Regions from separate parts of the Brachybacterium saurashtrense genome, predicted to be linked through region 1. Evidence: riboswitches for the same ligand, from Rfam matches in the RefSeq annotation. Region 1 holds a riboswitch; each other region holds the start of a gene.
What was found. A riboswitch is a leader RNA that binds a small molecule or an ion and turns the genes downstream of it on or off. The one in region 1 is predicted to bind thiamine pyrophosphate.
Positions count from the first base shown of each region.

Region 2: linked by a shared signal. The riboswitch ahead of DWV08_RS11425 (bifunctional hydroxymethylpyrimidine kinase/phosphomethylpyrimidine kinase) and the one ahead of thiC (phosphomethylpyrimidine synthase ThiC) in region 1 are both predicted to bind thiamine pyrophosphate.
Region 3: linked by a shared signal. The riboswitch ahead of DWV08_RS03140 (ECF transporter S component) and the one ahead of thiC (phosphomethylpyrimidine synthase ThiC) in region 1 are both predicted to bind thiamine pyrophosphate.
Region 4: linked by a shared signal. The riboswitch ahead of DWV08_RS17285 (YkoF family thiamine/hydroxymethylpyrimidine-binding protein) and the one ahead of thiC (phosphomethylpyrimidine synthase ThiC) in region 1 are both predicted to bind thiamine pyrophosphate.

Region 1 covers NZ_CP031356.1:3,645,981-3,653,352, forward strand. The annotation lists gene DWV08_RS16365 (ABC transporter ATP-binding protein) at 1-87, shown strand, start outside; gene DWV08_RS16370 (ABC transporter permease) at 90-713, shown strand; gene thiC (phosphomethylpyrimidine synthase ThiC) at 751-2,517, opposite strand; TPP riboswitch at 2,518-2,627, opposite strand; gene DWV08_RS16380 (FadR/GntR family transcriptional regulator) at 2,775-3,479, opposite strand; gene DWV08_RS16385 (SDR family oxidoreductase) at 3,476-4,204, opposite strand; gene DWV08_RS16390 (SDR family NAD(P)-dependent oxidoreductase) at 4,335-5,144, shown strand; gene DWV08_RS16395 (homocysteine S-methyltransferase family protein) at 5,163-6,209, opposite strand; gene DWV08_RS16860 (hypothetical protein) at 6,458-6,595, shown strand; gene DWV08_RS16400 (DEAD/DEAH box helicase) at 6,704-7,372, opposite strand, start outside.
Region 2 covers NZ_CP031356.1:2,498,803-2,506,174, reverse strand. The annotation lists gene DWV08_RS11430 (MFS transporter) at 1-458, opposite strand, end outside; gene DWV08_RS11425 (bifunctional hydroxymethylpyrimidine kinase/phosphomethylpyrimidine kinase) at 455-2,251, opposite strand; TPP riboswitch at 2,242-2,334, opposite strand; gene DWV08_RS11420 (HNH endonuclease signature motif containing protein) at 2,670-4,382, shown strand; gene DWV08_RS11415 (exonuclease SbcCD subunit D) at 4,508-5,686, shown strand; gene DWV08_RS17300 (AAA family ATPase) at 5,683-7,372, shown strand, end outside.
Region 3 covers NZ_CP031356.1:693,533-700,904, forward strand. The annotation lists gene DWV08_RS03115 (Fpg/Nei family DNA glycosylase) at 1-640, shown strand, start outside; gene DWV08_RS03120 (alpha/beta fold hydrolase) at 637-1,656, shown strand; gene DWV08_RS03125 (GNAT family N-acetyltransferase) at 1,667-2,152, shown strand; gene DWV08_RS03130 (ankyrin repeat domain-containing protein) at 2,226-2,666, opposite strand; gene DWV08_RS03135 (ATP-binding cassette domain-containing protein) at 2,699-4,864, opposite strand; gene DWV08_RS03140 (ECF transporter S component) at 4,861-5,442, opposite strand; TPP riboswitch at 5,487-5,591, opposite strand; gene DWV08_RS03145 (hypothetical protein) at 5,654-6,220, opposite strand; gene DWV08_RS03150 (M13 family metallopeptidase) at 6,217-7,372, opposite strand, start outside.
Region 4 covers NZ_CP031356.1:2,010,669-2,018,040, forward strand. The annotation lists gene DWV08_RS09150 (ECF transporter S component) at 1-645, opposite strand, end outside; gene DWV08_RS17285 (YkoF family thiamine/hydroxymethylpyrimidine-binding protein) at 642-1,346, opposite strand; TPP riboswitch at 1,378-1,486, opposite strand; gene DWV08_RS09160 (MBL fold metallo-hydrolase) at 1,486-2,220, opposite strand; gene purS (phosphoribosylformylglycinamidine synthase subunit PurS) at 2,397-2,669, shown strand; gene purQ (phosphoribosylformylglycinamidine synthase subunit PurQ) at 2,669-3,394, shown strand; gene DWV08_RS09175 (class I SAM-dependent methyltransferase) at 3,580-4,752, opposite strand; gene DWV08_RS09180 (pirin family protein) at 4,876-5,919, opposite strand; gene DWV08_RS09185 (serine hydrolase domain-containing protein) at 5,980-7,101, shown strand; gene DWV08_RS09190 (MmcQ/YjbR family DNA-binding protein) at 7,185-7,372, opposite strand, start outside.

The sequences.
Region 1 (7,372 bases):
GCTCTCGTGCTGGTGATCCCGGGAGAGCAGGGCCTGGCCCACCCGGACCTGGCGAGCTGCCCTCGGGGCAGCCCAATCAGATCCTGATCGTGCTCACCCTCGGTGCGGTGTTCCTGGGACTCTCCGCGAGCATCCGTGACCTGGTGACCGAGCGCGCGATCTTCGTGCGCGAGCGGGCTATCGGGCTCTCACCGGTCGCCTACGTCCTCGCCAAGCTCAGTGTGCTGGGAATGCTCACCCTCGCCCAGACAGTGATGCTGGTGCCCGTGGTGCTGCTGTTCCGGGACGGGCCCGACAGCGGAATCCTCCTGTGGCCAGCAGGAGAGCTCGTGCTCGCGCTGTGGCTGTGTGCCCTGACCAGCGCAGCGATGGGTCTGCTGGTCTCCTCCCTCGTGGGCTCCGGGGAGCAGACCTTGCCGGTGATGGTGGTGCTGGTGACGATGCAGCTGGTTCTCAGCGGCGGGTTGTTCCCTGTCGCAGATCGAGCCGTGCTCGAACAGCTCGCCTGGCTGTCCCCGTCGCGCTGGGGATTCGCGGCGATGGGAGCGACCTCTGACATCACGGCCATCTCCCTGGTGGGCGAGGATCCGCTGTGGGAGCCCAGCGCGTGGGTCTGGCTGGGTTGCCTGCTGATACTGTGCGTGCTGACCACGGTGTTGAGCGGGGCGGCGATGCGGCGGCTGGCGAGGCGCTACAGGGTGCGCGGGCGCTGACCCGGGGCGACCGGTGCCGGACACGGCCCCGCCGCGCTCAGCCCGCGGCGCCGCCCCCGCCCGGTGCCCGCACCGGGTCCGGCAGGTACACCGTCCCGCCCTGGGCGAGGAACTCCCGGGACTTCGCCGCCATCCCCTCCTGGGCGATGCGCTCCTGCGCGGCGGCGTCGCCGTAGGCGTCGCGGATGTCCTGGGAGATCCGCATCGAGCAGAACTTCGGCCCGCACATCGAGCAGAAGTGCGCGGTCTTCGCCGGCTCGGCGGGCAGGGTCTGGTCGTGGTACTCCTCGGCCAGCTGCGGATCCAGCGAGAGCCCGAACTGGTCCCGCCAGCGGAACTCGAAGCGGGCCTTCGACAGGGCGTCGTCGCGATCGCGCGCGGCGGGGTGCCCCTTGGCCACATCGGCGGCGTGCGCGGCGATCTTGTAGGTGATCACGCCGGTCTTCACGTCGTCGCGGTCCGGCAGCCCCAGGTGCTCCTTCGGGGTGACGTAGCAGAGCATCGCGGTGCCGTGGCGGGCGATCTCGGTGGCGCCGATGGCGGAGGTGATGTGGTCGTAGGCCGGGGCGATGTCCGTGACCAGCGGGCCCAGGGTGTAGAACGGCGCCCCGTCGCACAGCTCCTGCTGGCGCTCCACGTTCTCGTGCACCAGGTGCAGCGGCACGTGCCCGGGCCCCTCGACCATCACCTGCACGTCGTGCTCCCACGCCCGGCGGGTCAGCTCCGCGAGCGTGTCGAGCTCGGCGAACTGCGCGGCGTCGTTCGCATCGGCGAGGCTGCCGGGCCGCAGCCCGTCCCCGAGCGAGAAGGAGACGTCGTAGCGGGCGAAGATCTCGCACAGCTCGTCGAAGTGCTCGTAGAGGAAGTTCTCGCGATGATGGGCGAGGCACCAGCCGGCCAGGATCGAGCCGCCGCGGGAGACGATCCCGGTGACCCGCTCCGCCGTGAGCGGCACGTAGCGCAGCAGCACCCCGGCGTGGACGGTCATGTAGTCCACGCCCTGCTCGCACTGCTCGATCACCGTGTCCCGGAAGATCTCCCAGGTCAGCGCGTTCGCGTCGCCGCCCACCTTCTCGAGCGCCTGGTAGATCGGGACGGTGCCGATGGGCACCGGCGCGTTGCGCAGGATCCACTCGCGGGTGGTGTGGATGTCCTCCCCGGTGGAGAGGTCCATGACGGTGTCCGCACCCCAGCGGGTGGCCCACTCCAGCTTGGAGACCTCCTCCGCGATCGAGGAGGTCACCGCGGAGTTGCCGATGTTGGCGTTGACCTTCACCAGGAAGGCGCGGCCGATGATCATCGGCTCGGCCTCGGGATGGTTCACGTTCGCGGGGATGATGGCGCGGCCGGCGGCGACCTCGCTGCGCACCAGCTCCACGTCGCATCCCTCCCGCAGCGCGACGTAGCGCATCTCCGGGGTGATCTCGCCGCGGCGCGCATAGTGCATCTGGGTGACGCGACGGCCTGGGAGCGCGCGCAGCGGATCCCGTCGGGCGCCCCGCCATTCGGCGCTGGCCTCGCCGCGCCGCACCGCGGAGCGGCCGTCGTCGGCCAGGGTGCGGCCGCGGCCCGGGTAGCGTTCCACGTCCCCGCGGCCCAGCACCCAGTCCTCGCGCACCGGCGCCAGGCCCTCCTCGGGCACGCAGCCCGGACCGGCCGTGCGATACACCTCCAGGGGAGGGTTCGCGGTGCCGTCGGGGGAGGGGTCCTGGGCGATGCGGGTGACGGGCACCCGGATGCCGTGGGCGGGGTCCTCGAGGTGGCCGAGGGAATGGGTGGGGTAGTTCTCAGGGCGTGCGGACACAGGCGTCGCTCTCCTTCTTCCTTCGCCGGCATGACCCGGGCAGGTTCAGTCGGTGCTCGAACCGCGTCAGTTCGATCTCAGCCCGTTGCGACGGGCACCCGAGGGATCGCGGACGACCGTAGCAGAGTTCGCCTCAGTCCCCGAACCGCAGCTCCACGCGACGGTCCGCCGCGAGGGCCGAGGGATCGTCGGCGCCTCCGCTCGCCGCGGGCTGCGTGTCGCCGTGGCCCGTCACCTCGAGGGTGAGGTCCGGGCCCTCAGCCGTTCTCGCCGGCGAGGCGTTCGATGATCTCCCGCATCCGCGCCGCGGCGCGCTCCTCGTCGCCGGCACGGATCGCGGCGGCGACCTCGCGGTGCAGGGACAGGTCGTGACCATCCGGCACCCGGGCGCCGCGCTCCACGAGGGCGCGGTGGCGCAGCCCCTCCTCGATCACCTCGCGCAGACGCTGCAGCATCGCGTTGCCGGAGAGGTCCAGCACGGCGGCATGGAAGGCGCGGTCCGCGGCATGGAAGGCGCCGTGCTCGGGTCCGTCGGCCGCCTCGACCATCGCCGCCGCCGCACGCTCCAGCGCTGCGGTCCCGGCCTGCTCCTCGCGCACGGCGCGGGCGGCGGCCGCCGCGGCGGCGGGCTCGATCGCGTGGCGCAGCGCCCGCAGCTCTGCCAGCTGACGGGCCGGCTGCGGCCCCTCGAGCCGCCAGCGGATCACCCGCGGATCCAGCAGGTCCCACTCGGCCGGAGGGCGGATCCGCAGCCCCACCCGGCGCCCGGCGCTGAGCATCCCCAGCGCGCCGAGCACCCGCGTCACCTCCCGCACCACGCTGCGGGACGCGCCCGTGCGGGCGATGAAGCCGTCCACGGTGTCGGTGTGCCCGGCAGGCAGCTGACCGGCGACGATCGCGGCGCCGAGCTGCTCCAGCGCCCGGTCGAAGGCGCTCGGCGGGGTGGTCGTGCCGGTGCTCATGCCTGGGAGACGGGGGAGAGCGCCAGCTCGTCGATCCGCACGTGGCCGGGGGAGTCCAGCACGAAGCAGACGGTGCGGGCGATGTCCTCGGCGCTCAGCATCCGGGCGCGGGCCTCGGCGTCCGGGACGGAGGGTCGCTGGTCGAGGAAGTCGGTGGCGACGTCTCCGGGGCACAGGTGGCAGGCGCGCACGCCGTGGGCGGCCTCCTGCTGGTTCAGGGTGCGCACCAGCGAGCCGAGCGCCGTCTTGCTCGCCGAGTAGGCCACCCCCGCGCCGGGCTGGAAGGACCAGCCCGCATAGGAGGAGATCACCACCACCTGCCCGTCGCGCTCGCGCAGGCGGGGGAGGGCGGCGTCGATCGCGTTGGCCACGGCGGTGAGGTTGGTGGCGAGGATGGCGTCGAACTGCGCGAGGTCCTGATCGTCCCAGCGACGCTGCGGGGCGTTCAGCCCGGCGGCCAGGACGAGCGCGTCGATCCCGCCGAGCCGCTCCGCGACCTGCGCGGCCGTCTCCCGCACCGCCGCCCGGTCCTGCACGTCCAGCGGGAGGGCCAGGGCCGTGCCGCCCTCCTCGCGGATCTCGGCGGCGAGCTGCTCCAGCGGCGCGGGCCGACGGCCGCTCAGCGCCACGGCCCAGCCCGCACGCGCCGCCTGCAGGGCGGTGGCGCGGCCCATCCCGCTGCCCGCGCCGGTGATCCACACCGTGCGCTGTGTGGTGGTGCTCATCGCGGTCCTCCTCGCGGCGCGGCCCCACGGGCCGGCCAGGGTGTCGGTGACAGGACGTCTGCCCACCAATAGTATGACTATTAGGAACGGTCGGTGTGCGGCACGCCCGCCGCGAGGAGAGGAACGAGCGATGGAACTGGATCTGCGGGACAGGGTGGTCGTGGTGACCGGGGCGGGGCGCGGGATCGGCGCGGTGATCGCGCGGCGCTTCGCCGCCGAGGGTGCGCACGTCGCCGCGCTGGACCTCGCCCACGAGGACGCCGCGACGGCGACCGAGGAGGCGACCGACGGGGCGGGCGGGGCGCCGGATGCCGCCGACGGGACCGCGATCCTGCCGGTGGTGTGCGACGTGACCGACCCCGACTCCGTCGACGCCGCGGTGGCGCAGGTGGTGGCCCGCCACGGCCGGATCGACGTGCTGGTCAACAACGCCGGGATCGTCGCGGACTCCACGGTGCTCGAGACCGACTGGGAGACCTGGCGGCGCTGCCTCGACGTGAACGCCGGCGGCACCTTCCTCATGTGCCGGGCCGCTGCCCCGCACATGCAGGACTCCGGCCGCGGCCGGATCCTCAACGCCGCCTCGTTCGCCGCGATCGTGCCCAGCGTGGGCAGCGCCGCCTACGCCGCCTCGAAGGCCGCGGTGGTGCAGCTCAGCCGGGTGCTCGCCTCCGAGCTGGGCCCCCACGGCATCACCGTGAACTCCTACGCCCCCGGCATGGTGCCCACCGCCATGAACGGATTCGCCGAGATGCCCGCCGCGCAGCAGGACCGCCTGCTGGACACCCTCTCGCTGCGCCGCTGGGAGAGCGCCGACGACGTCGCCGACCTGCTGCTCTTCCTCGCCAGCGACCAGGCCTCCTACATCACCGGCGCCCTGCTGGACGTCTCCGGCGGGAAGTTCGCCACTCAGATCCCGGCGGTGGCGTACGGGCGGTAAGTGCGGATTCCCCGCCCCTCAGGCGCGCTCGCCGAGGCCCACCACGTGCTCGGGCAGGCGCTCGTTGCTGCCGTACATGAAGTGGTTGGCCATGTTCTCGGAGAACCGGCTGGCCTCCGGGGTGCGGCCCACCGCCTCGGCCACCTCGCGGATGTGGATCGGGGCGGCGCCGCAGCACACGCCCAGGTAGTTCACGCCCAGGCCGTACGCCTCCTCGGCGAAGGCCCGGATCTCGTACCGGTTGGTGTACAGCGGGTCCAGGGCGGTGGGGAAGGTGCGCCCGTGCGGGGAGGGCACGGTGGCGGCCACGTCCGAGAGGTTGAAGAACGTGGGCTCCTGCTCGGTGGTGCGGTAGGGGATCGGCAGCGCGCCCACGTGGCAGGAGACCGCCTCGCGGATCTGCCGCAGCCAGGGCAGCATCGTGTCCGGGCCGCGGAAGCAGTTCAGGCCCACCACGTCCGCCCCGCCCTGTTCGAGACGCTGGGCGGTCTGCACGATCCCGGCCCCGTCGGCCATCTCCTGGAACGCCATCGGCGCCAGCGTGAGCACCACCGGCAGCCCGGAGGCCTTCGCGATCTCGAGCGCGGCCAGCGCCTCGCCGGCGTAGTAGAAGGTCTCGCCGATGATCAGATCGGCGCCCTCCTCCACGGCCCAGCCCACCATCTCCTCGAACATGCCGCGCACCTCGGCCTGGCGGGCGGGATCGGCCGGGTCCCAGATGTTGGAGTTGGAGATGTTGCCGGCCATGAGGTTGCCGGGCACGGCGTCGGCGACCTCGCGGGCGATGCCGAGCGCGGCGCGGTTCAGCGGCTCCAGCAGCTCCTCCTTGCCGATCACGCGCATCTTCTCGCGGTGGCCGTTGTAGGTGAACGCCTCGACGATGTCGGAGCCGGCACGCTGGAAGTCCACATGCAGGGTGCGCAGCGCCTCCGGGTGCTCCAGCGCCACCTCGGGGACGAACTCTCCGGCGGTGAGGTAGCCACGGCGCTCGAGCTCGAACAGGAACCCCTCCGCACAGAGGACGGGACCGGCGTCGAGGCGGTCGGTGAGGATGTTCTGGGACATGGTCGTACTCCGTCGTCGATCGGTGCGGGGCGGTTGGGGGCGAGAGTAGCCCGGCGCCGCGGCGCTGTCTCCTGCGTGGCTCCGTGTGAACGCCGGCGACCGGGACGTGCGCAGCGAGGAGACGACTCCGGCGCCCACGACCACCCTCCCGCCCGCGGGCCTGCGACGGGTCCGCGCCCCGCGTAGGGTGGCCCGCAACGCGGCGCCGCGTCCGGTGGCGTCGATCCACGAGGGGGAGCGGAGCAGCGATGGGACGACGACGCCGACGTGGACGCCCGTTCCGGAGCGACCGGGCGTCCCTGTTCCTGGAGACCTTCGATCTGATCGCCGAGGTGGGGGCTGTGCTGGTGCGCCTGCCGCTGATGCTCTTGCGCCTGCTCCTCTGAGCACACTGCGCACGGTGCGGCCTGTGCTCGCGGCGCCCGGAGAGCCGCGTCGGCCCGCGTGCAGGCGGCCCGGTCGCAGGCGCCCCCGCCGCGCAGCGCCCCGCGCCCTCAGCCGCTGCCCTCGGTGAAGCTCGCCGTGGGCAGCCAGTCCGCGCCCAGCAGTGCGGCCACGTCGGTGAGCCCCTCGGTGTCCCCGCCCACGGTGTCGGAGGCGGCGGCGATCCGTTCCACCATCGCGCGCGAGACCTGCTCCTCGACGGTGCCCTCCGCGTAGGCGATGTGCCAGGGGGAGACCTGGTGGTCGCGGTGGGTGCGGCCGGTGACCTGCCGGCCCGCGATGCCGGAGAAGCGCGCCTGGTGGAACAGTCCCATGCGCGGCGCGGTCGAGGCCTGGCGCCCGCCCGGGAGGGTCTCCCCGGCGTGCAGGCTGATCGAGGCGACGGTGGTGAACACGCACACCGGCGCCTGCCCGGTCTGGAAGCGCAGCCTCTCGGCCTCGACGTCGAACCGGTCCCGGCCGTAGATCGTGGCGACCTCGAGCCCGGCGTCCTGCAGCCGCTCGGTGATCGGCTCCGCGGCGGTGCCCACGAACTCCACCGAGCAGGCCACCTGCCGCCCGGCCTCCACCTGCTGGCCGATCCACGCCACGGTGGAGTCCACCCGCAGCAGCCCCGCCTTCTGCCGGAACCGCAGCAGCGCGGCCCGCCCCTTCGCGGTGTTGCGGCCGCGCCGGGCGATGTCCATCTCGCGGCAGAACTCGCCCCACTCCGTCTCGTA
Region 2 (7,372 bases), 1.1 Mb from region 1:
TCGCCGGCCACGAAGATCCCGCCCAGGAAGCGCAGCAGCAGGATCAGCGCGACCGTGCCCGCGCCCAGCACCTCGTGCGAGGGCACCGCCGCGATCGCGGCCGCGCACAGGGCGGTGCCGCCGATCGCGATCCGGGTGGTGCGGGTGCGGCCCAGCCGGTCCGAGATGCGGCCGAACACCACGCCGCCGACGGGCCGACCCATCAGCATCGCGATGATGATCAGCGCGCCGGTGGATGCCGCCGCGCCCGGCCCGGCGAGCACCAGCATCGCCGGTGCCAGCGCCGTGACCGGCAGGAACACGTGGATGTTGTCGACCAGGTTGCCCACCACCCCGGCGCGCAGCGCGGCCCGGCCCTCCGGCGGCAGCGCGGCGGTGCCGGTGGGCGCGGCGGAGGGGGCAGGCGTGCCGGGCGTGCCGGAGGCGGCGGGGGTGGCGGAGGTCCGTGCGGCGCTCATCGGGCGGCACCGACCGTCGGCGCGGCGGTCGTCGCGGGCTCGTCGGCAGACGGCCCGTCGGCCGCATCGGCGCCGGCGCCTGCCCCGTCGGCGCCCGCCCCGTCGGCGCCCGCCCCGCCGGCGCCCGCCCCGTCGGCCGTCCCGACCTCGACCCGTCGGGCCTGCTCGAAGAACTCCAGCTCGTGCCGGCAGGCCAGCAGGAAGTCGCGGGCGGCCTCGGCGCGCTCGGCGGGATCGGCGGCGGCGAGCTCCGCCTCGACCACGGCCAGCGCCCCCGCCACCCCCTCCACAAAGCCGGGATCGCGGTACGTCTCCAGCCAGGCGGCGTAGGGATGCGTGGGCGCGACCTCGTCGAGATCCGCGCCCACCTGGGCGTACAGCCAGAAGCACGGCAGCGCCGCGGCCGCCCCCACCACGGTGGGGGAGCCCAGCGCCCGGGCCAGCAGGAAGTCGGTGTAGGCGCTGGTCACCGGGCCCACCGGCACTTGCGCCGCGTGCGGCCGGCTGGCCAGCCAGTCATGGTGCAGCGCCATCTCCACGGTGAGGCACTCCTGCGCGGACGCGGCCCAGAACGCGCGGGCGTCGGCGTCGGTCGAGGACTCGCCGAGCGCCGCCAGCGCACGGGAGTAACGCAGCAGGTAGTGGGCGTCCTGCGCGAGGTAGAAGGAGAACTGCTGCTCGGGGAGGCTGCCGTCGATCAGCGCGCGCACGAACCCGGAGCGGGAGATCTCGGCCGCGAGCGGCGAGCCCGCCGCCCACAGCGCCTCCGTCCACGGCCCGGCAGGCGGTACCACCGCGGGCACGACGGTGCCGCGCACGGCGTCCCCGTCGGCCGCCGCGAGCTGTGCCGGGTGCTCCCAGCGCTGCGGCACCGCATCGTCCGTGAGCCAGGGCGCGGCCGAGCCCGCCGCCGCGAGCCGCCGCCCCTGATGCCCGTGGTCGACCGGGCCGTGCCCGCTGCCCACCTGCAGCGCCGCCCCGTGCTCCACGGCCTCGTGCAGCCAGCCGGTCGCCCAGGTCAGCGCCGCGGCGAGGGAGTGGCCGGCGCCCAGCCGGGTGGCCAGCGCGGAGGAGAGCGAGCAGCCGGTGCCGTGGGTGCTGGTGGTCTCCACGCGTCGCGAGCGCACCCGGTGCTCCGTGCCGTCCGGGGCGATCCAGGTGTTGGCGACCTCCTCGGCCTCGAGGTGGCCGGTCTTCACCACCACGGCCACCTGGGTGCGGGCGGCCCAGCGCCGGGCCTGCGCGAACGCCTCGGCCTCGGTGCGCGCCCGCGGGGAGCCGGTGAGCACGCCGAGCTCGTCGATGTTCGGGGTGACCACCGTGGCGAGCTCGCAGAAGCGGAGCATCGCCTGCTCCGCCTCCGGCTCCAGCAGGCGGTCGCCGCTGCTGGCCACCATCACCGGGTCCACCACCAGCACCTGTGGCGGGTGCGCCTGCACCCAGGCGGAGACCGTCTCGATCACCTCGACGGTGCCGAGCATGCCGGTCTTCACCGCCTCCAGCTGCACATCGTCGGAGACCGCCTCGAGCTGCGCGGCGAGAGTCTGCCGCGGCGGGACGTGGATCGCGCGCACCCCGTGGGTGTTCTGCGCGACCACCGAGGTCACCACGCTCATCGCGTAGCCGCCGGCCGCGACGATCGACTTCAGGTCCGCCGCGGTGCCGGCGCCGCCGGTGGGATCCGTGCCCGCGATGGAGAGCACGCGGGGGAGGGAGGCGGCGCCTCGGGGCGCGGGGCCGGCGGCCGACGGGGCGGGGGCAGGCGGGAACTGGGTGCAAGGATCCGAACTCATGCGGACATCCCTTCGCTAGTACGAACTAGATCAGGTTCCACGGGTGTGATCTCAGCGCGCTCGGCGCACCCCGTGTCCGCCGCCGAGTGTAGGTCACGGCGGCGGGGTGCCCGGTGAGGCGTCCGTCGGCGGGAGCCGGCCCGCGGCCCGCGATCTCGCACACGGCGACCGCACCGAGAATTGTGGATATCTGGCGATGGGGAGGAGAAGCGGTTCCTGTGTGGCGCGGCGCGTGTGTTCTGGGGATATGCCGAACTGGTTTTCCACAATGCCACGCGAGGCGCTCGCCAGGTATCCACAATCGGAGGGAGAGTCTTTTGTCTGTCGGTGGTCGCCAATACGATGAGAGGCAGATAGGAGAAGCACCGCAGGGGCGATCCGCACTGCACGGGACGAGCGGCAAAAGGGGGTGGAAGGGATGGATCTGGAACGCGATGACGGCGAGAAGTTCGATGAGGAGCCCAGCAAGTGGGCCGGCGAGAGTCCCGACGAGCGCCCCGACGAGGCGGCGCTGCTCGCCGCGCTCCCCGAGCGACTGCGCCACGTCCGCGCACAGCGGGAGCTCACGCGGGACGCCCTTCTGTGCCGCGGCAGGAGCGAGGAGGACCCCCAGCTCAGCACCGCTGTGCAACGTGTCTGGGATGCGCAGTGGGCCGCCGGGCGCCACCTCGCCGAGGAGTACCGCGCCCTCGCCGAGCTCCACGCGCACGAGGGCGAGTACGAGGAGGTCGCCGAGATGGACGAGGTGGACACCCTCCGGGCGGCGCTCGCACTCCGGGTGACGCGCAGTGCCGCTTCGTGGCGTCTGCGAGACGCCTACCAGGCCGTGCACCTCTTCCCTCGTGCCATTGCTCGCCTCGAGGAGGGGATCATGCCTGGGCCGTGGTTCCAACGCCTCATGAAAGCCTCGCGGAACCTCTCCGACAGTTCTCGCCGCGATCTCGACATGATCCTCTCCACCTGGTCGATGGACATCTCCCCGGAGCGATTCTTCACCCTTCTGCGGGCGCTGGTCGACCATCTGCGCGATCGTGAGAGAACACCGGATCCCGTGGTCGCGCTGGAACGCTCCGTCCAGCTGCTGCCCGGGCCGGAACCAGGCACCGGCACCCTCAGCATCACCGGCCCGATCCCGGATGTCCTCGCCCGGTGGAAGCGGCTCGACGATTCCGCCCGCGCCATCCAGGCCGAGCAGCGCGCCGCCCTGCGCGACGGCACCGAGATCCCCCACGATCCCGACGGCATCGCGCGGGAGACCGGCCGCGCGCTGCCGCTGTCCCGCCTGCGCTACCAGCTGATGGACGGTGCCGAACTGGACCTGGACGGCGTCTCCGTCCCCGCCGAGCGGTTCCGGCTGAACGTCACCGTCCCCGCGCTCACCCTGCTCGGCGCCTCCGACGAGCCCGCTATGCTCGACGGGGCCACGCCGCTACCCGCCACCCTGGCCCGCTCGCTCGCCGGCACCGCCGACGACTGGTACCGCGTGCTCACCGACGCTTCCAGCGGCGCCTTCCTGCCGCTCCCGGCGGAGCGGTACACGCCCACACCCGCGATGCTCGAGCACCTCCGACTGCGCCACGCCCAGTGCGCCGTGCCCGGTTGCGCCCGGCCCAGCTCCTGGGCCTCCGAGTGCGACCACATCGAGGAGTGCCGCCGCGGCACCCCCGGCGAGGGCGGGCTCACCGAGATCGAGAACCTGCACCTGCTGTGCTGGCAGCACCACCTCGACAAGACGGCCGGCCTGCTGGACCCCACTCGGATCCCCACCCCGGCACGCGAACCGGGTCGCACCCGGTGGCGGATCGGCGACAGCGGGGATGCCGTCACCGCGATCGATGACCTCGACACCGCGAGCCTGCACATGGTGGACGTCCTCACCGCCGCTTGGACCAGCTTCCTGCGCGGCACCCGGGCCGGATCCGCCCCCTTCGAGCCCGCTCCCGTCGATCGGGCTCCCGTCGATCCGGCTCCCGTCGATCCGGCTCCCGTCGATCCGGCTCCCGTCGGCTCCGGCCGCTCGGCTCCCACTCTCGACCCGGCGCCGACCGGCCGCGAGGACCCCGGGGTCGAGCCGCACGGCGTCGCGCCTCCGCCCCGCGGCCCGGACGGGGAGGATCCACCGCCCTTCTGACCGGGGCCCGGTGGCCGCTTCGCCGATGCCGTCCTCGCCGGATCGGACCCGTCCGAACCCGCCCGCCGCCTGCGCACTGTGCACGGCGGCCTCGGATGTCGGCCCGCGCTCGTAGGCTCGGGGCCATGAAGATCCTGCACACCTCGGACTGGCACCTGGGGCGCACCCTGCACAAGGTGGACCTCCACGCGCACCAGGCCGCCTTCCTCGACTGGCTGGTGGAGCTCGTCACCGCGGAGCAGGTGGACGTGGTGGTGATCCCCGGTGACGTCTACGACCGCGCGGTGCCGGCCGTGACCAGCGTGACGCTGCTGGATGACGCCCTGGCGCGGCTCGCGGCCACCGGTGCCACCGTGGTGCTCACCTCCGGGAACCACGACTCCCCGGAGCGGCTCGGCTTCGGCCGCGGCCTCATGCGGGCGGGCGTGCACCTCCTCACCGACGTGCCCGGCATTGAGCACCCCGTCTCCGTGCACGACGAGCACGGCGAGGTGCTGTTCTTCGGCCTGCCCTACCTCGAGCCGGACCGTGCCCGCACCGAACTGGCCGGCGAGGGCGAGGAGCCGCTGGCCCGCAGCCACGAGGCCGTCACCCGTGCCGCCCTCGACCGCGTGCGGGAGCGCGCCGCCGCCCACCCCGGCGCCCGCACCGTGGTGCTCGCCCACACCTTCGTCACCGGCGGCGAGGCCAGCGACTCCGAACGCGACCTCTCCGTCGGCGGCGTCGACTCCGTGCCCGCCGGGGTGCTGCGCGGCATCGACTACCTCGCCCTCGGGCACCTCCACGGCTGTCAAGACCTCACCGCCGCCGTCGGTGCCCCCGCCTGGTACTCCGGCTCGCCGCTGGCCTTCTCCTTCTCCGAGCGGAACCACCGCAAGTCCGTGCTCCTCATCGACCTGGGAGCGCCCGGCGCCGACGGGGAGCGGGCCCAGGTCGAGGTGCGGCGCCTCGCCACCCCCGTCCCGCGCCGACTCACCCAGCTGCGCGGCACCCTCGCCGAGATCCTCGCCCGCCGCGACGAGCACGGCGGCGACTGGCTGAAGGCCGTCGTCACCGACCCCGCGCGCCCCGCCCACCTGCAGGAGCAGCTGCGCGAGGCCTTCCCGTACCTGCTGCTCACCGAGTACGCGCCCGAGGGGCGGGAGGCGAGGGAGGGCACCCCCGTGGTGCGCCGCGAGCAGGACCCGCTGGAGGTGATGGACGAGTTCCTCGCCCACGTCACCGGCGGCGACCCCACCGAGGCGGAGCACGACGTGCTCGAGCGCGCCTACACTGCCGTGCGCCGTCGGCAGGAGGCCTCGTGAAGCTCCACCACCTGCGCATGACGGGGATCGGGCCCTTCGCCGGCACGGTCGAGATCGACTTCGCCGCCCTCGGCGCCTCCGGCACGTTCCTGCTCGAGGGCCCCACCGGGTCCGGGAAGTCCACGATCCTCGACGCGATCGTCTACGCCCTGTACGGCCACGTCGCAGGCTCCGCCACCAGCGCCGATCGGATCCGCTCCCAGTTCGCCGCGCCCACCCAGCCCAGCGTGGTCGACCTCGTGTTCGAGACCTCCTCCGGACTGCACCGCGTGCGGCGCCAGCCCGAGTTCCAGCGCCCCAAGCTGCGCGGCACCGGCACCACCAAGGAGCAGGCCAAGGCCCTGATGTGGCGGATCGGGTCCCCGCAGGGGCTGCCCGCCGCGATCGCGGACGTCGCCGGCGCCGCCGAGGGCAGCGAGGTGATCGCCTCCCGCCTCGACGAGGTGGGCCGCGAGGTGCAGCGCGCCGTGGGCCTCACCCGCGAGCAGTTCACCCAGACAGTCCTGCTGCCCCAGAACGAGTTCGCGCGCTTCCTCCGCGCCGGCACCGGGGAGCGCCAGCAGGTGCTGCAGCGCGTGTTCGGCACGGAGACCTACGCCGCCGTCGAGAGGCAGCTCGAGGAGATGCGCAAGCAGGCCAAGCGGCAGGTCGATACCGCCCAGCAGAGCCTCGCGACGGCGCTGGCGCGCTTCACCGAGGCCGTCGCGCTCGAGGACGAGCGGGGCGGCACCGCCCTCGCCGAGCACGCCGCCGCGCTGCGCCTGGACCCGCTCGCCGCCGGGGCCGACGAGCAGCTCGCCGCCGTCACCGCCCACGCCGTCGAGGCCGAGACCGCCTCCGCCGCCGCGCAGCAGGCCGAGCAGACCGCCCGCACCACCGCCGAGGCCGCCCGCACCGCCCGCGCCCGCCTCGACCGCCGCCGCGAGCTCGACCGCCTCGCCGCCGCCCTGGAGACCGAGAAGCCCCGTATCGACCGGGCACGTACCGCGCTGGAGCGCGACGAGACCGCGCGCCCCGTCGCCGAGCTGCTGCGCCGGCGCGAGCGCGCCGCCACCGCGGTGACCGAGGCGAGCGAGGCGCTCACCGCCCTCGCCGCGCGCACCCGCCCCGAGCACCCCGACCTCGTGGACCTCCTCACCGAGGCGGAGGATCCGCACGACGCCCTCGCCGCCGAGGCCGAGCACTCCACCGGCGAGGCCGGCTCCCTCAAGGACCTCGTCGACCTCGAGACCGCGCTGCCCGAGCGGGAGCGCGCCCTCGCCGGCCGCCGCGACGCCCTCGCCGCCCGGGAGCAGGAGCTCGAGGCCGCGACCGAGCAGCTCGAGTCCCGCCCGGCGCAGCGCACCGCCCTCCTCGCCGAGCGCGACGAGGCCCGCACCGCTGCCGCCGGACTCGGCGAGGCGAAGGCCGCGCTCGCCGCCGCCGAGGACGCCCAGCGGGCCGCGACCGCGGCCGCCACCCAGGAGAAGGCCGTCGCCGCCGCCCACGAGGCCGCGGAGACCGCCCTGCGCCGGGCCCGCGACCTCGCCGAGGAGGAGACCGCCCTGCGCCGGCGACGCTTCGCGGGGATCGCCGCCGAGCTCGCCGCCGACCTCGAGGAGGACGCGGCCTGCCCCGTGTGCGGCTCCCTCGAGCACCCCGACCCGGCCGGCCCGGCCGAGGACGCCGTCGGCCCCGAGCAGGTCG
Region 3 (7,372 bases), 770 kb from region 1:
CGACCTCACCGGCCCCACCGCCTGCGAGGTGCTCGATGCGCAGGGGAGGCAGGCGGTGCTCGACCGGCTGGGCCCCGATCCGCTGCGCGAGGATCCCGACGGCCGCGCACGACGTCGCTTCGTGGACGCGGTGCGGCGCTCCCGCACCACCATCGGCGCGCTGCTGATGAACCAGCAGGTGGTGGCCGGCATCGGGAACATCTACCGGGCCGAGCTGCTGTTCCGCGCCCGGCTGGACCCCTTCGTGCCCGGCCGGGAGCTCTCGGCGGGGATGTGCGAGGAGATGTGGGAGGACCTGGTCGCGCTGATGACCTACGGGGCGCGCACCGGCCGGATCGTCACGACCCAGCCCGCCCATCGCGACATCGAGGCGAGGATCGTGGAGCGCTCCCGCGGCACCCGGCAGAACGGGGACGAGGATCCGTCGGCGGTGCCGCGCGAGAAGTCCTTCTACGTCTACCACCGCCAGACCCTGCCCTGCCGGCTGTGCGGCACCACCGTCCGCTCGGCGGACCTCGCCGGCCGCACCGTGTTCTGGTGCCCGCGCTGCCAGCGGGTGCGCCGCCGTCGCGCCGGATGGACCCGTGAGCACCCCGCCACGCCCTGGGCGCTGGCCGACCCCGCCGCGCAGGTCGCATGAGTGCCCCGCCCCCGGTGACCGCGAGCGGGATGCTGCCCGTGAGCGACGGACACCGGATCCACTGGGAGGAGGCGGGCACCCGTGACGGCGTGCCCACCCTCTACCTGCACGGCGGGCCGGGCGGCCGGCTCACCCCCGGGCACCGGCGCAACGCCCCGGCGGGGCGGGCCCGGATGATCAGCCTGTCCCAGCGGGGCGCGGGAGCCTCGACGCCCTCCGCCGGTGCGCCCGGCGCCGCGGACCTGACCGGCCAGACCACCGCTCACCTGGTCGCGGACCTCGAAGCGCTCCGCGAGCACCTCGGGGTGGAGGCCTGGATCGTGCAGGGCGTCTCCTGGGGCTCCACGCTCGCCCTCGCCTACGCCCAGGCGCACCCGGAGCGGGTGCGCGGCGTGGTGCTGGTCGCCGTCACCTCCACCTGCCGCCGCGAGGTGGACTGGATCACCGAGGGCGTGGGCGCGCTGTACCCGGAGGCGTGGGACGCCTTCGCCGCCCTCGCCGAGGAGCACGCCGGCTTCGACCGCACCGACCGCTCCCCGCGGCGGCTGCGCCTGGTGGAGGCCTACCGCCGGATGCTCACCGGGGACGACGAGCACCTCGTCGACAGCGCCGCCCGTGCCTGGATGAGCTGGGAGGACGCCCACATCGGGATCGGTGCGGGCGGCCCCGCACAGACCCACGCCGTGCCGGCGCAGCAGGTGGTGGGGGAGTACGAGCGCGGCTTCGCACGGCTGGTCACCCACTACTGGGCGCACGACGGGTTCGTCGCGGACTGGGCGGTGCCCTGGGGCGCCGCGCCCGGCAGCGGGCTGCTCGGCGGCATGGCGCGCCTGGCCGGGATTCCGGGCGTGCTGATCCACGGCCGGCGCGACGTCTCCGGCCCCGCCCTCACGGCCTGGGAGCTGCACGGTGCCTGGCCGGGCAGCGAGCTGATCGTGGTCGAGGAGGAGGGACACGGCGGGCCGGCGATGGCCGGGCACTGGCGGGAGGCCGTGTCCCGGATGGTGGGCCCGTAGACTGCCGCGCATGCCCGCGCTGCACCACGCCCACCTGACCGAGATCGACCCCCGCACCGTGTACCTGCTGGCGATGCTGCGACAGGACGTGTTCACCCTCGAACAGGGCGCGACCGACGCGGATCTCGACGGCCGGGAGCTGGACGCCTCCACGGAGCTGCTGTGGTTCTCGCAGCCCGGGCCCCTCGCCGCCCGCGCCGGCCTGGACAGCGCCCCCATCGCGCACCTGCGGATCCTCCACGACGGGGACGTGGTGCGGATCGGGCGGGTGGCCGTGCACTCCGCGCACCGCGGCGGCGGCCTGGGCCGCGCTCTGATGGAGGCGGCGCTGGCACGGATCGCCGAGGTGTCCCCGCAGGCCGAGGTGCACCTCGATGCCCAGGCCCATCTCGAGCAGTGGTACGCCTCGATGGGGTTCGAGACCGTGGGCGGCGTGTTCCTCGAGGCGGGCATCGAGCACGTCGCGATGGTGCGCCGCCCCGCCGTGCGGGCGTGAACACCCCGCGCGGGCGTGAGCGTCCCCGCGAGGGCGTGAACCGCGCGGGCGTACGCCGCCCCGCCGCGCCAGCTCAGGCGCGAGGAGCCTCCATCAGCGCGGTGATCTCCGCGCGGTCGAAGTAGGCGGCGGTCTCCCGGGCGCTGGGGGTGCCGCGCTCCGGATCCGCCCCGGCCTCCAGCAGCGCCTCCGCCACCTCGGTGTAGCCCTTGAAGGCCGCGCCCGCCAGGGGGCTCTGCCCGCGGTCGTTGAGCAGGTCCACGTCCGCGCCGCGCCCGGCGAGCGCGGCCACCAGCTCGGCGTGGCCGTGGTAGGCGGCGAGCATCAGCGGGGAGTTGCCGGAGGCGTCGCGCAGATCCACCGGCGCGCCCCGGTCCACGGCGCCCAGGAGCGTGGCGCCATCCCCGGCGCGGGCGGCGTCCAGCAGCGCATGGGCGAGGGCGAGCACCGCCTCGTCCTCGGCGGCGGCGGGGCCGGCGGGTTCGTCGGGCTGAGGCGGGTTCTGCGCGGTCATGCCCTCAGGGTACGACGGGGGGGGACGGGCGATCACCCCACCAGCAGCTCGGCCAGTGCAGGCCACACCAGGAATCCCACCGCGAGCACCGCGCCCAGCAGGTCTGCCCGGCCCAGCGGGCTGGGCTCCGCCCAGGTGCGGCGGTCTGCCGCGGCGAAGCCGCGGGCGTCCATCGCGAGGGCCTGCTGCTCGGCGCCGCGCAGCGTGTCCACGAGCAGGGCGAGGGTGGCGCCGGCCAGCAGGCGCGGGGAGCGGACCCCGCCCAGGCCGCGGCGGCTGCGGGTCTCGACGATGGTGTCCCACTGCCGGCCCAGATGTCCCACCCGCACCAGGGCCACTACCGAGGCGACGACGGGACGGGCCGGCAGCCGCAGCCGCTGTCCCAGCGCGTCGCCCAGCGCGGTCGCCTCCACGCTCGCCAGCGCCAGCACCCCCGGGGCGACGAAGGCGGTGATCCGCGCCGCCTCCTTCAGGCCCAGCAGCCAGGCCTCCCCGGAGAGTGCCGGCGCCTCGCCGAGCAGTGCGGTGGTCCAGGCCAGCCCTGCCGCGGAGAGCAGGACCGGCAGCAGGCGCAGCGCGGCCCCGCGCGGCGTGCGCACGGCGAGCGGGGCCAGCAGCACGGTGGGCAGCAGGGCCAGCAGCCCGCCCTGCCAGGTCTGCACGGCGAAGGAGCCGATGGCGGCGAGGATCCCGAGGAGGCTGAGGGTGAGCGGGTTCAGCGCGTCGGCCGGGACGCGGCGCCGCGGCGGGGGCGGGGGAGTCGTGCTCGGGGGCGCCGGCAGCCGGCAGTGGTGGTCGGCGCGTGCGATGAGCTCCGCATCGTGCGTGGCGACCAGCACCGCCGCGCCGCGGGAGGTCGCCTCCGCGAGCAGGGCGCCCACCTCGTCCCGGCGGTGGGCGTCGAGGCCCACCGTGGGCTCGTCCAGCACCAGCAGGTCCGGGGCCTGGGCGAGGGCGGCGGCGATCGCCAGGCGGCGCTGCTCCCCGCCGGAGAGGCGGTGGGGGTGGACGTCGGCGAGGTGGGCGAGGCCGGCGCGGTGCAGCAGCTCCTCGGCGAGGTCCGGGTCCTCGGCCCAGGGGGAGGCGGTGACCTCGGCACGCACGGTGGCGGCGACGAAGGAGTGCTCGGGGTTCTGGGGGACGGCCGCGATCCTCTCCGGCGCGGGCCGGTCCACGGTGCCGCTCGCGGCCTCGGCGGCGCCCAGGAGGGTGCGCAGCACGGTGGTCTTCCCCGCACCGGACGGGCCGGTCAGCGCGGTGAGACGGCCGACGTGCAGGGCGAGGTCCAGCGGGGTGGTGAGCCCGCGGGACGGCACGGTGACCTGGCGGAGCGCGGCGATGACCTCGCCGTCCGGTGCGTCGGGCACCTTCCCGTCGGCCGCCTGCTCGTCGGGCACCGGTCCGTCGGTCGCCTGCTCGTCGGGCGCGTGCCCGTCGGCCGCGTGCCCGTCGGCCGCGAGCACCCCCGCCTCGCGCAGCAGGTCCGGGTGCGCCGCGAGCACCGCGGCGGGCGGGCCGTCGGCCAGCACCCGCGCCTGCGGTCCGAGCACCACCAGGCGGTCCATGTGCTCCAGCCACGGTCCCAGCCGGTGCTCCGCGAGCACGAGCGTGGCGTCGCGGGCGGCGGCGAGGATCGCCTCGCGCACCTGCTCCGCGGTCTCCTCGTCGAGCATGCTGGTGGGCTCGTCGAGCAGCAGCAGCGAGGGGTCCAGGGCGAGCGTGCCGGCCAGGGCGATCCGCTGCTGCTGGCCGCCGGAAGCGTCGAGCGGCGGGCGCGACGGCGCCACCCCCACCTTCGCCGCCGCCAGGGCGGCCGCGGCGCGCTCGTGGATCTCGGGCCGGGGCAGGGCCGCGTTCTCGGGGCCGAAGCAGGCCTCGCGGTGCGTGGTCGCCGCGACCATCGCGTGGGCGGGGTTCTGCAGCAGGAGCCCGGCCTCCCCGGCCCGTTCCGGCGGCTCCCGCAGCGCCGTGCCCTCGCCGTCCTCCGGGTCGAGGAGACCGGCGAGGGCGCGCAGCACCGTCGACTTCCCGCTGCCGCTCGCGCCCGCGAGCAGCACCCGCTGACCGGCGGGGATCTCGAGATCGAGCCCGGCGATGGTCGGCTCCCGGCGGGTCAGCGGTCGCCAGCGCAGACCGTCCAGGTGCAGGGCGGTCGCGGGAGGGGCGGCGGCGGGGGCGATCGGGGACCGCCCGGTCAGGCCTGGGCGGCGCGGGCGCGTTCCCGGCCCGCGGCCAGGGAGTCGACCGCGCCGGTGGCGGTGAGGGCCCGGGCCGCGACCCAGCCCAGCACCCCGCACAGCACCGCGCCGGAGAGCAGGAAGAAGCCGAGCATCGCGCCGGCGTACAGGCCGCTCATCTCCGGGTAGTAGGCGAACCGCTCCCACACCCATTCGAGCCCCGCGGCGAGCACGCCGCCGAGGATCGCGACCGGCAGGGTGTAGCGGCGGTAGCGGGTGAGGAGGAAGGCGAGCTCCACGCCGCCGCCCTGCAGCAGGCCCGAGACCACCGTGCCCCAGCCCCACTGGCCGCCCAGCAGCATCTCCAGCACGGCGGCGATCATCTCCGCCAGCAGCGCGGCGCCGGGCTTGCGCACGATCAGCGCCGCCAGCATCGCGGGCAGGAACCAGATCCCCGCCAGCAGACCCTCGGCGGGCTTGAACGCGGCGGTGAGCGGGCTGATGAGGGTGTAGAGCTGGCCGTAGCCGAGGAACGCGACGCCGAAGGCGGCGCCGATGAGCACGGTGACCAGCAGGTCCACGGTGCGGAATCGAGTCATCACTTCTCCTTCCAACCGGAAGGGGCACGGCACGCCGACGGCCTGCCGCGGAAATCCCGACTCCCTACGCCGGTGTGAACCGGATCAGGTTCGAGGGTCTGCGCTGCGCGCACTCTCAGCACCCTGGTGGTGCTCCCCTGTCAGCGGATGACGAACCCTCAGTCTACCCGCTCCGCCGCGGTCCCGGCGCCGCGGCGGAGCGGGGGACGGGTCACCGCCGGGCGCGCAGCGCCTGGTCGATCGCCTCGGCGGTCGCCTGCGGGTCCTCGGGGGAGAGGATGTAGCAGGTCTCCCCGCGTCCCATCATCTCCACCATGGTGCCGGGGCGGGTCACGAGCATCCGGTACGGCCGCTGCAGGGCGTCGACGGTGTAGATCTTCCTGTCGCCCACGGGGGTGAGCTCGGACGGCTGCGGGGTGCTGGCCCGGCCGCGCCGCCAGCCGTAGCCGCCCAGCGTCACGCCCACCCGGGACTGCGGCAGCTCTCGCAGCTGCACGGTGCGGAAGTCCTCCAGCGGCCAGGGCCGGCGGGGCAGGAACCCGCCCAGGCTCACGGTGACCCCGTGCTCGTCGACGACGAAGCGGGTGCTCTGCCCCATCCAGGTCCACAGCGCCAGCGCCCCGAACAGCGCCGCGACCAGCAGCGCTCCCAGCGGCGTGGAGCGCTGCGCCATCAGCACCACGAGCACCGCCCCGGCCGCCAGGGTGATCCCGATCCGGGTCCAGCCGATGGAGGAGGCGCGGGTGCGGCCCACGTAGAACGGCGGCTCGGGCCTCACCAGATCGCCACCCGCTCCTCGGGTGCGCGGTACATGCCGTCTCCCTCGCGCACGTCGAAGGCGGTGTGGAACTCCTCCAGGTGGCCGGCGACGGTGTTGCAGCGGAACTCCATCGGGGCGTGGGGATCCACGGCGAGGCGGCGGATCGCCTCCTGGGTGCGGTTGCGGCCCCGCCACACGGTGGCCCAGGACCAGAACACCCGCTGCAGGCCGGTGAAGCCGTCGATCTCGGCCTCCACCTCCTCGGCGTCGCGGCTGCCCAGGTACGCCTTCACCGCGATGGAGAGCCCGCCCAGGTCGCCGATGTTCTCGCCGATGGTGAGCGCGCCGTTGACGCGGTGGTCGTCGTCGAGCTCGCGGGGGGAGAGCTCCGAGTACTGGGTGATCAGGCGCGCGGCGCGGGCGTCGAAGGCCTCGCGGTCCTCGGAGGTCCACCAGGAGACGAGGTTGCCCTCGCCGTCGTACTTCGAGCCCTGATCGTCGAAGCCGTGGCCCACCTCGTGGCCGATCACCGCGCCGATCCCGCCGAAGTTCACGGCGTCGTCCGCCTCGGCGTCGAAGAAGGGCGGCTGCAGGATCGCGGCGGGGAACACGATCTCGTTGCGACCGGGGTTGTAGTACGCGTTGACCGTCTGCGGGGTCATGTGCCACTCGGTCTCGTCGATCGGCCCGCCCACCTTCGCGAACTCGAAGGCTGCCTCGAAGCGGCGGGACGCCCGCGCGGTGGCGACCAGGTCCCCGGGCACGATCTCCAGGCCGTCGTAGTCCCGCCACCGCTCCGGGTAGCCGATCTTCGGGGTGAACCGGGCGAGCTTCGCGAGCGCCTTCTCGCGGGTGGCCGGGGTCATCCAGTCGAGCTGCTCGATGGAGTCGCGGTAGGCGTCCATCAGCGCGTCCACCAGCGCGAGCATGCGCTCCTTGTGGGCGGCGGGGAAGTGCCGGGCCACGTACTCCCGGCCCACGGCGAAGCCCACCGCGCCCTCGACGAAGGCGACGCCGCGCTTCCAGCGCTCGCGCAGCTCCTCGGCGCCGGAGAGGGTGCGGCCGGTGAAGGCGAAGTCCTCCTCCACCAGGGCTGCAGGGCCGTAGGGGGCGTAGGCGGAGACGGCGTGCAGGCTCAGCCAGGTGCGCAGCACCGCCAGGTCCTCGCCG
Region 4 (7,372 bases), 1.6 Mb from region 1:
GATGGCGAAGTTCGCGAGCACGCCGGTGCGCTCCAGCGCCCGCACGATCACCTTCGCGAGCAGTCCGCCCAGCACGATCCCGGAGACCACCTGCATCCCCAGTCGCAGGGTGAGCAGATCCTGCCCGTACCAGCCCATCCGGTACGCGGTCCAGAAGAACACCAGGCCCGCGCCGAGCGCGCCGGAGGCGGCGAACACGCCCCAGCCGAAGCGGCGGTAGCGGGTGAGCGCGAAGGGGATCTCGCTGCCCAGGCCCTGCAGCGCCGCCGAGAGCACCAGGAGCGGCCCCACGGGACTGCCGAGGAACACCACCTCGATCACCGCGGCGAGCAGCTCGGCGAGGATCCCCACGCCGGGGCGGCGCAGGATCGCCAGCGCGATGGGGGCCACCAGCAGCCAGGAGCCGAACAGGACGTGCTGAGCGAGGTCCCCGGCGGGGCCCATCGCGATCGCGAGGCCGTTCCAGGCCTGCACGAACACCCAGTACAGGAAGCCGAACACCACACCCAGCACCACCACCAGCACGATCTCGCGCAGGCTCAGTCGGGGGCGGCGCGTCGTGGGCGAGGCCGTGTGCGGTGCGGGGGCCGGGGCGGGGGCGCCGCCGGCGGGGCCTCGGTCGGGGGCGGGTCGGAGGTCGCTCATCGGGTGCCCTCCTCGATCTCGCGCACCTCGTGGGAGGGGCTGTTCAGGGAGAGCGTGAGGTGGCTGGTGACGTGCTGGACGCTGCGCCCCACCAGCAGCCATCCCGCCACGGCGGTGGCGATCACCTCGCCGACGTCCCCCTCGAGGCGGGTCGCGAAGTGCTCGGAGCCGCGGAAGGTGCCGAGCTCCCGGGCGTGGTCGATGGCGGCGTGGATGTCGCGCATGTGGTCGGGGGCGGTGCCGTCGGCGGCGACCTGATCGGCGAGCGGGTACAGCGACCACTCCGCGGAGGCGAAGCGGCCGGTGCGGCGCGGGGCGGGCACCTCGGTGGCGCGCGGCCCGGCGCCTGCGGGCAGCGCGCACGCCACCTCGCCGGGGCAGCCGCGGGACAGGGTCACGGTGAGGGCGGCGTGGTGCTCGGTGCGGGCGAGGTCCTCGGCGAGGTCGATGAGGACGCGCTGCAGGTGCACCTCGTGGCCGCCGAAGTAGGTGGAGACGTCACCGGTCTCGCGCACCAGGCCGGTGGTGTCGAGGCGGGAGAGGATGTCCACCAGCACTCGGGCGTAGTCCTCGGACATCACGGCGGCGGTGACGCGCGCACCCACCCCGAAGCCGAGTGGCGTGGCGGTGGGGTCCGCGGGCGCGGTGGGGTGGAGCGGGGGTGCAGGGGTGCCGGCAGGGGTGGGTGTCACGGGGTCCATGCCTTCCTCAGCGGGCACGGACGCGAGACGACGGTCGCCTGGCGGAGCTTCCTGCGCCGGCATGATCCGGGTCAGGTTCTACGGTCGGAGTTGGAGAACTCCCTCTCAGCCCGGCTCACCGGACTCCCGTGCACGCCGCTCAGCCTAGTCCGTCGGCGGGGATCTCGACGACGCCGCCCTCGGGCCAGTCCCGCACCTCGGTGCCCTCGGGGGCGAGGTTCGTCGACTGCCGCAGGTAGATCGGGCGGCCGGCGTCGCTGACGATCGCGTCGTGCACCGGCAGTGCGAGGCGCGGGCCGACGGCGCGGAGGAAGTCGATGGTCTCGGCCATCTTCGACCAGGGGGCGGTGACCGCGACCGCGAGCGCGTCGATGCCGTGGAAGGCGGGGACCGGTTCGAGGGAGTCCCCGGTGATGCCCAGTCGGGGCCCGTCGCCGGCGGCGAGCACCAGGCCGCAGTTGCCCACGCGGGGGATGTCCGGGTGGATGATCGCGTGCCGGCCGCCGACCGCCTCGATCCGCACCGGCGGTGCGTCCGCGGCGGCGGGCAGCTCGTGCACGTCCCCGGCGGCGAGCGGCATCAGGTGCGCGGAGGGGATCGCGGCGGCGCCGTCGGCGGCCTCGGCCAGCAGCGCGGCGGTCTCCGGCTCGGCGATCACCGCGGCCTCCGGGGCGTGTGCGCGCACCTCGTCGAGCAGGCCGCGGTCGAGGTGATCGGGGTGCTGGTGGGTGACCAGCACGGCGTCGATCCCGGCGAGCACGTCCCCGCCGAGGGCGCGCACGGCCTCGCCGCTGAAGCTTCCCGGGTCGATGAGCAGGCGCCTGCCGGCGGTCTCCACCAGCAGGCAGGAGTGGACGAGGTGGCGGATCTTCATCGGGACCTCCCGGGAGTGCGCGACGGTGTCCCTCCGAACCTATCGCCGTGGGCGGCCCGGTGCCCAGGCCCGCGGTGGGCGCGGCCGCGCCGCACGGCCGCGGCTCGGTAGCATGGGGGCGTCGTCCTCACCCGTCAGGACCGCATCCCGCGTCCCCCGTCCCCAGGAGAGCCCCCATGCCACGAGTCGTGGTCCACGTCATGCCCAAGCCGGAGATCCTCGACCCGCAGGGCAAGGCCGTCGCCGCCGCGCTCCCCCGCCTCGGCTTCGAGGGCATCGCCTCGGTGCGCCAGGGCAAGCGGTTCGAGCTCGAGGTCGAGGGCGAGGTCACCGAGACGGTGCTCGCCTCCCTCCGCGAGGCGGCGGAGACCCTGCTGTCCAACCCGGTGATCGAGGACGTCGTCGCGATCGACGTCGAGGACGCGGCCGAGGGGAAGGCGCAGGCCTGATGCGGATCGGTGTGGTGACCTTCCCGGGCACGCTCGACGACCGGGACGCGCTGCGCGCGGTGCGGCTCGGCGGCGCCGAGCCGGTGGCGCTGTGGCACGGCGACGACGATCTGCACGGCGTCGACGCGGTGGTGCTGCCCGGCGGCTTCTCCTACGGCGACTACCTGCGGGCCGGGGCGATCAGCCGCTTCGCGCCGGTCATGGAGAAGGTGGTCGACGCCGCGCAGGGCGGCATGCCGGTGCTGGGCATCTGCAACGGCTTCCAGGTGCTGTGCGAGACGCACCTGCTGCCCGGCGCGATGATCAAGAACGCGCACCGCGCGTTCATCTGCCGCGACCAGCCGCTGCGGGTGGAGAACGTGCGCACCGCCTGGACCGCCGACTACCAGGCCGACCAGGTGATCCGGATCCCGCTGAAGAACCAGGACGGCCAGTACGTGGCCGACGAGCGCACCCTCGCCCAGCTCGAGGAGGAGGGCCGCGTGGTGTTCCGCTACGCCGCCGGGGCCACGCACGGCCCGGCCGGCTTCGAGCAGAACCCCAACGGCTCCCGCCACGACATCGCCGGCATCACCAACGCCGCCGGGAACGTGGTGGGCCTGATGCCGCACCCGGAGCACGCGGTCGAGGCCGGCTTCGGCCCGGACGAGCCGGGCGCGGGCACCCGCACCGGCACCGACGGCCTGGGCATGTTCACCTCGGTGCTGCGCAGCCTGGTGGCCTGAGCGGCCGGGCGCCGGGCGCTGCCCCTCGCGCACGCGTGCCGCGCACGGCCTACCGCGCACTGAACAGCCCGCTCACGAACCACCTCCGACGAGGACCTGGTTCGTGAGCGGGCTGTTGCGTCGCAGGCAGCCGTGCGGGCGGCGGTGGCAGCGTCGTACGGCGCTGCGCCGTGGGCGGGCGGGGGTCAGCGGGTGGCGCTGAGCACCGTGAAGCGGCGGTCGCGGGCGCGCTGGCGCACTGCGCCGACGCGGGACTCCAGCTCGGGCCGGTAGCGCAGGTGGGAGTTGTGCACGAACCACAGCTGTCCTCCGGGGCGCAGCACCCGGGCGGCGGCGTCGAGCAGGCCCTGCACGAGCGTCGCGTCCACGGCGGTGCCGTCGTGGAAGGGCGGGTTCAGCAGCACCAGGTCGGCGCTGCCGTCGGCGTGCTGTGCGAGCGACTCCTCCCAGCTCACCTCCACCCCGTCGCGGTCCAGCCCGGAAGCGGCGAGGGTCGCACGGGTCGAGACGACCGCCTCGGCGTCGTCGTCGCTGCCCCTCACATGGGCCTCCGGGAACGCGGCGGCGAGGTACGCGGTGAGCAGCCCGTTGCCGCAGCCGAGGTCCACGGCCCGCTCCGCGGGGATCTCCCCGGCCACCAGCGCCTCGTCGAGTGCGCCGAGCAGCAGGAGCGAGCCGGCGTCGGCCCGGGCCCCGCCGAACACACCGCCGACCCCGCGCAGCGCGAGGGAGCGCTCCTCGCCGTGCACGGCGACGTGCACCTCGTCCGCGGCCGGCGCGGCGGGTTCGACGTCCGGCCGCGGCTCCGAGGCGAGCAGTGCGCGGGACTTGCCGAGCCCGCGCGATCCGTGCACCTCGGCGAAGGCGGTGGCGAGGACGTCGTTCTGCGAGCGGGTCATGTGCTTCACCCGGCCGCCGGCGATGAGCGTGAGATCCGACCGCCCGCTGCGCGCGGCGAGAGCGGCGAGGCGCCGGGCGAGGTCCTCGAGCGCGGCGAGGGACTTCGGCAGTCGGGCGAGGACCAGGTGCGCCTCGGCCCCTGCGGCGAACTCCTCGAGCGGGGCGGGCTCGGTGCCCGTGGGGAGCACGAGTCGCCCGTCGGCGAGCGCCTCGGGCAGCTGCGCGGCGAGCGCAGCCGTCTCCGCGCGCGAGGTGCTCCAGGAGAGCACCCGCGCCTCGGGATGCTCGGCGACGAGCTCAAGCGCGGCGGCGGTGAGCGCGCCGGTGGTGTCGCCGACGACGAGCAGGTCGCAGGGGCAGCCGGTCCCGCCCTCCTCCTCGGCGGCGCGCAGGATCACCCGCTCGGTCTGGTCGAGGGCGGGAATGCCGGGGACGGGCGAGGGATCGGCGATGCTCACAGGAACCTTCTGTCGGGGTCGGGACGGGTCGGGACGGGTCGGGACGGGTGGGGTGCGGAGGGACAGGAGAGACGGCGGGCGGAGCAGGCGTGGGCCGCCGCCGGTGGGCCTCGGGGCGTCCGCTCAGGCGGGCAGTCCGCGCCGGCCGCGGGGGCGCAGGCGTCCGTGCGGCAAGGCCGGGGCCGGCAACGCCGCGGGGGTGTGCGGGGCGAAGGGGCCGAACTGCTCGGCGTCCTCCGCCAGTCCCCCGCGCTCCCGGACGACCTCCGCGATCGGGGCCTGCGCCAGAGCCGGCTCGGCGCCGATCTCGGCCTGGTAGCGGGCGCGGAAGGCGGCGATCTCCTCGTGGGTGCGGCCCACGAAGTTCCACCACATCACGATGTCCTCGCCCAGGGGCTCCCCGCCGAGCAGCACGGCCCGCAGGTCCTCCTCGTCGGTCACCGTGATCTCGAGGTGGTCCGCCCCGTCGGGCAGCACCACCAGCTCGCGCGGAGAAACCTCGCACGCCCGCTCCCCCGCCCGGAGCCCGGCCGTTCCGCGGTCCACGAGCAGGCCGTGCTCGTGCCCGGGATCCAGGTGGAGCCGCAGCGTGCTCCCGGCGCGCACCTCGAGCTGGGCCATGCCGAGCGCGGTATCGGTGACCACGGGGCTGTGGTCCTCGAGCAGATCACCCTCCCCGTCCACGGCGTGCAGCGTGCCCAGGCCCACGCGGGCACGGGCGGTGCCGGTGGCGACCTCGGCCGGGGTGTGGACGCTGAACTCCCGGTCGCGGAACCGGGCACGGTCCGGGAGGGCGTACCAGAGCTGGACGCCGTGGAGCACCGTGGTGTCGAGCGTGGAGAACTCGGAGTGGGTGATGCCGGCGCCGGCGACCATGAGGTCCACGTCGCCGGGCCGCACCAGGGCGTGGCTGCCCAGCGAGTCGCGATGCGTGATCGCGCCCTCGAACAGCCACGACACGGTCGCGAGGCCGGTGTGGGGGTGGCGGGCCACGCGCATCCCGTCGGTCGCGGAGACGTCGTCGGGACCGAAGTGGTCCACGAAGCACCAGGCGCCGATCAGGGAGGTGCGCCGGGCGGGCAGCGTGCGGTGCACGGTCATGCCGCGCGGACCGCCCAGGGGGACCTCGCGCGGCGCCAGCGGCACGAAGTCCTCGAAGGTGGTCATGGTCCGAGTCTAGGCTCGGCCCTGCGCCGTGCACAGACGCGGTGCACATACTCTGGGCACATGCCGAGGCCCGCTCCGCCCGCCGTCCGCCTGCTCGACTCCGCGATCGTCGCCGGGACAGTGCCCGGCGGGATCGTCGCGCACGGGCGGGATCCCGAGCCCGTGGCCCGCGGTGCCGCCGCTCCGGGCGGGGCGCCGTTCCCGGTCGACGCGATCGTGCGCATCCAGTCGATGACCAAGGTGCTCACGGCGGTGGCGGCGCTGCGCCTGGTGGAGCGGGGCGCGCTCGCGCTGGACGCCCCCGTCGGGCGCTGGCTGCCCGAGCTCGCCGCACCGTACGCGCTCCCCCGTCCCGACGCCCCGCTCGAGGCCGCCGTCCCGTGCCGCACCCCGATCACACTGCGCCACCTGCTGACCTGCACCTCCGGGCTGGGGATCGCGACCGCCGACGGGCCGCTGCGCGAGGCGATGGCGGCGGCCGGGCTCGAGGGCGGCCCGGCGCCGTGGAGCCTCGGGGCCGACGAGTGGCTCGCCGCTCTCGGTGCGCTGCCGCTGGCGGGCGAGCCCGGGACGGTGTGGCGGTATCACCACTCCTTCGGCGTGCTGGGGATCCTGCTCTCCCGCGTGACCGGCGGGCCGCTCGATGCGCACCTGCGCGCCGATCTCCTGGACCCCCTGGGGATGGTGGACACCGGGACATTCGTGCCCGCAGGGCAGCGGCACCGACTGCCGCCCGCGTTCTCGGTGGAGGACGGCGAGCTCGTGGAGGCCGAGCCCGCGGCGGGCGGTCCGCACGTGGGCGAGCCCGCTCAGGACGTCTCCCACGGCGAGCTGGTCTCCACCGCCGCGGACTACCTGCGCTTCCTGCGCGCGCTGCGGGACGGGGAGCTGCTCGAGGCCGCGCACCTCGCGCTGCTCACCGCCGATCAGGTGCCCGCCGAGGTCAAGCGGCCGGATTCCTTCTACCCCGGGTTCTGGGACGGCACGGGCTGGGGGTTCGGCACCAGCGTGGTGACCGGGGGTGCGCATCGCGGCCGCTGGGGCTGGTCGGGAGGATTCGGCACGGATTTCTTCGTGGACGGTGACGGGACGATCGGGCTGCTGCTCACGCAGGTGGAGATCGGTGAGCACCTGATGCCGCTGCTCGAGGCGTTCCAGGACCTGCCGGCGCCGACGCGCTGAGAGCAGACGCCAGGCGGAGAGCGGACGGCGGGCTGAGAGCGCACGGCGGGGTGGCTCGCTCCGCGGCGGGCCCACCGCCGCTCTCAGTCCCCGCGCGCCTCGAGCTCGGCGATCAGACGCGCCGGCGCGACGGTGCGGTACGACTCCTCGACCAGCTCCGCGAGCTCGGCGTCGTCGGTGCGGTCGTCGAGGTCGATCCCCAGCCACCCCGACGGACCGAGATACGCGGGCACGAAGCTGCGCGCGTCCTCGGCGAGCGCGGCCCGCTCCG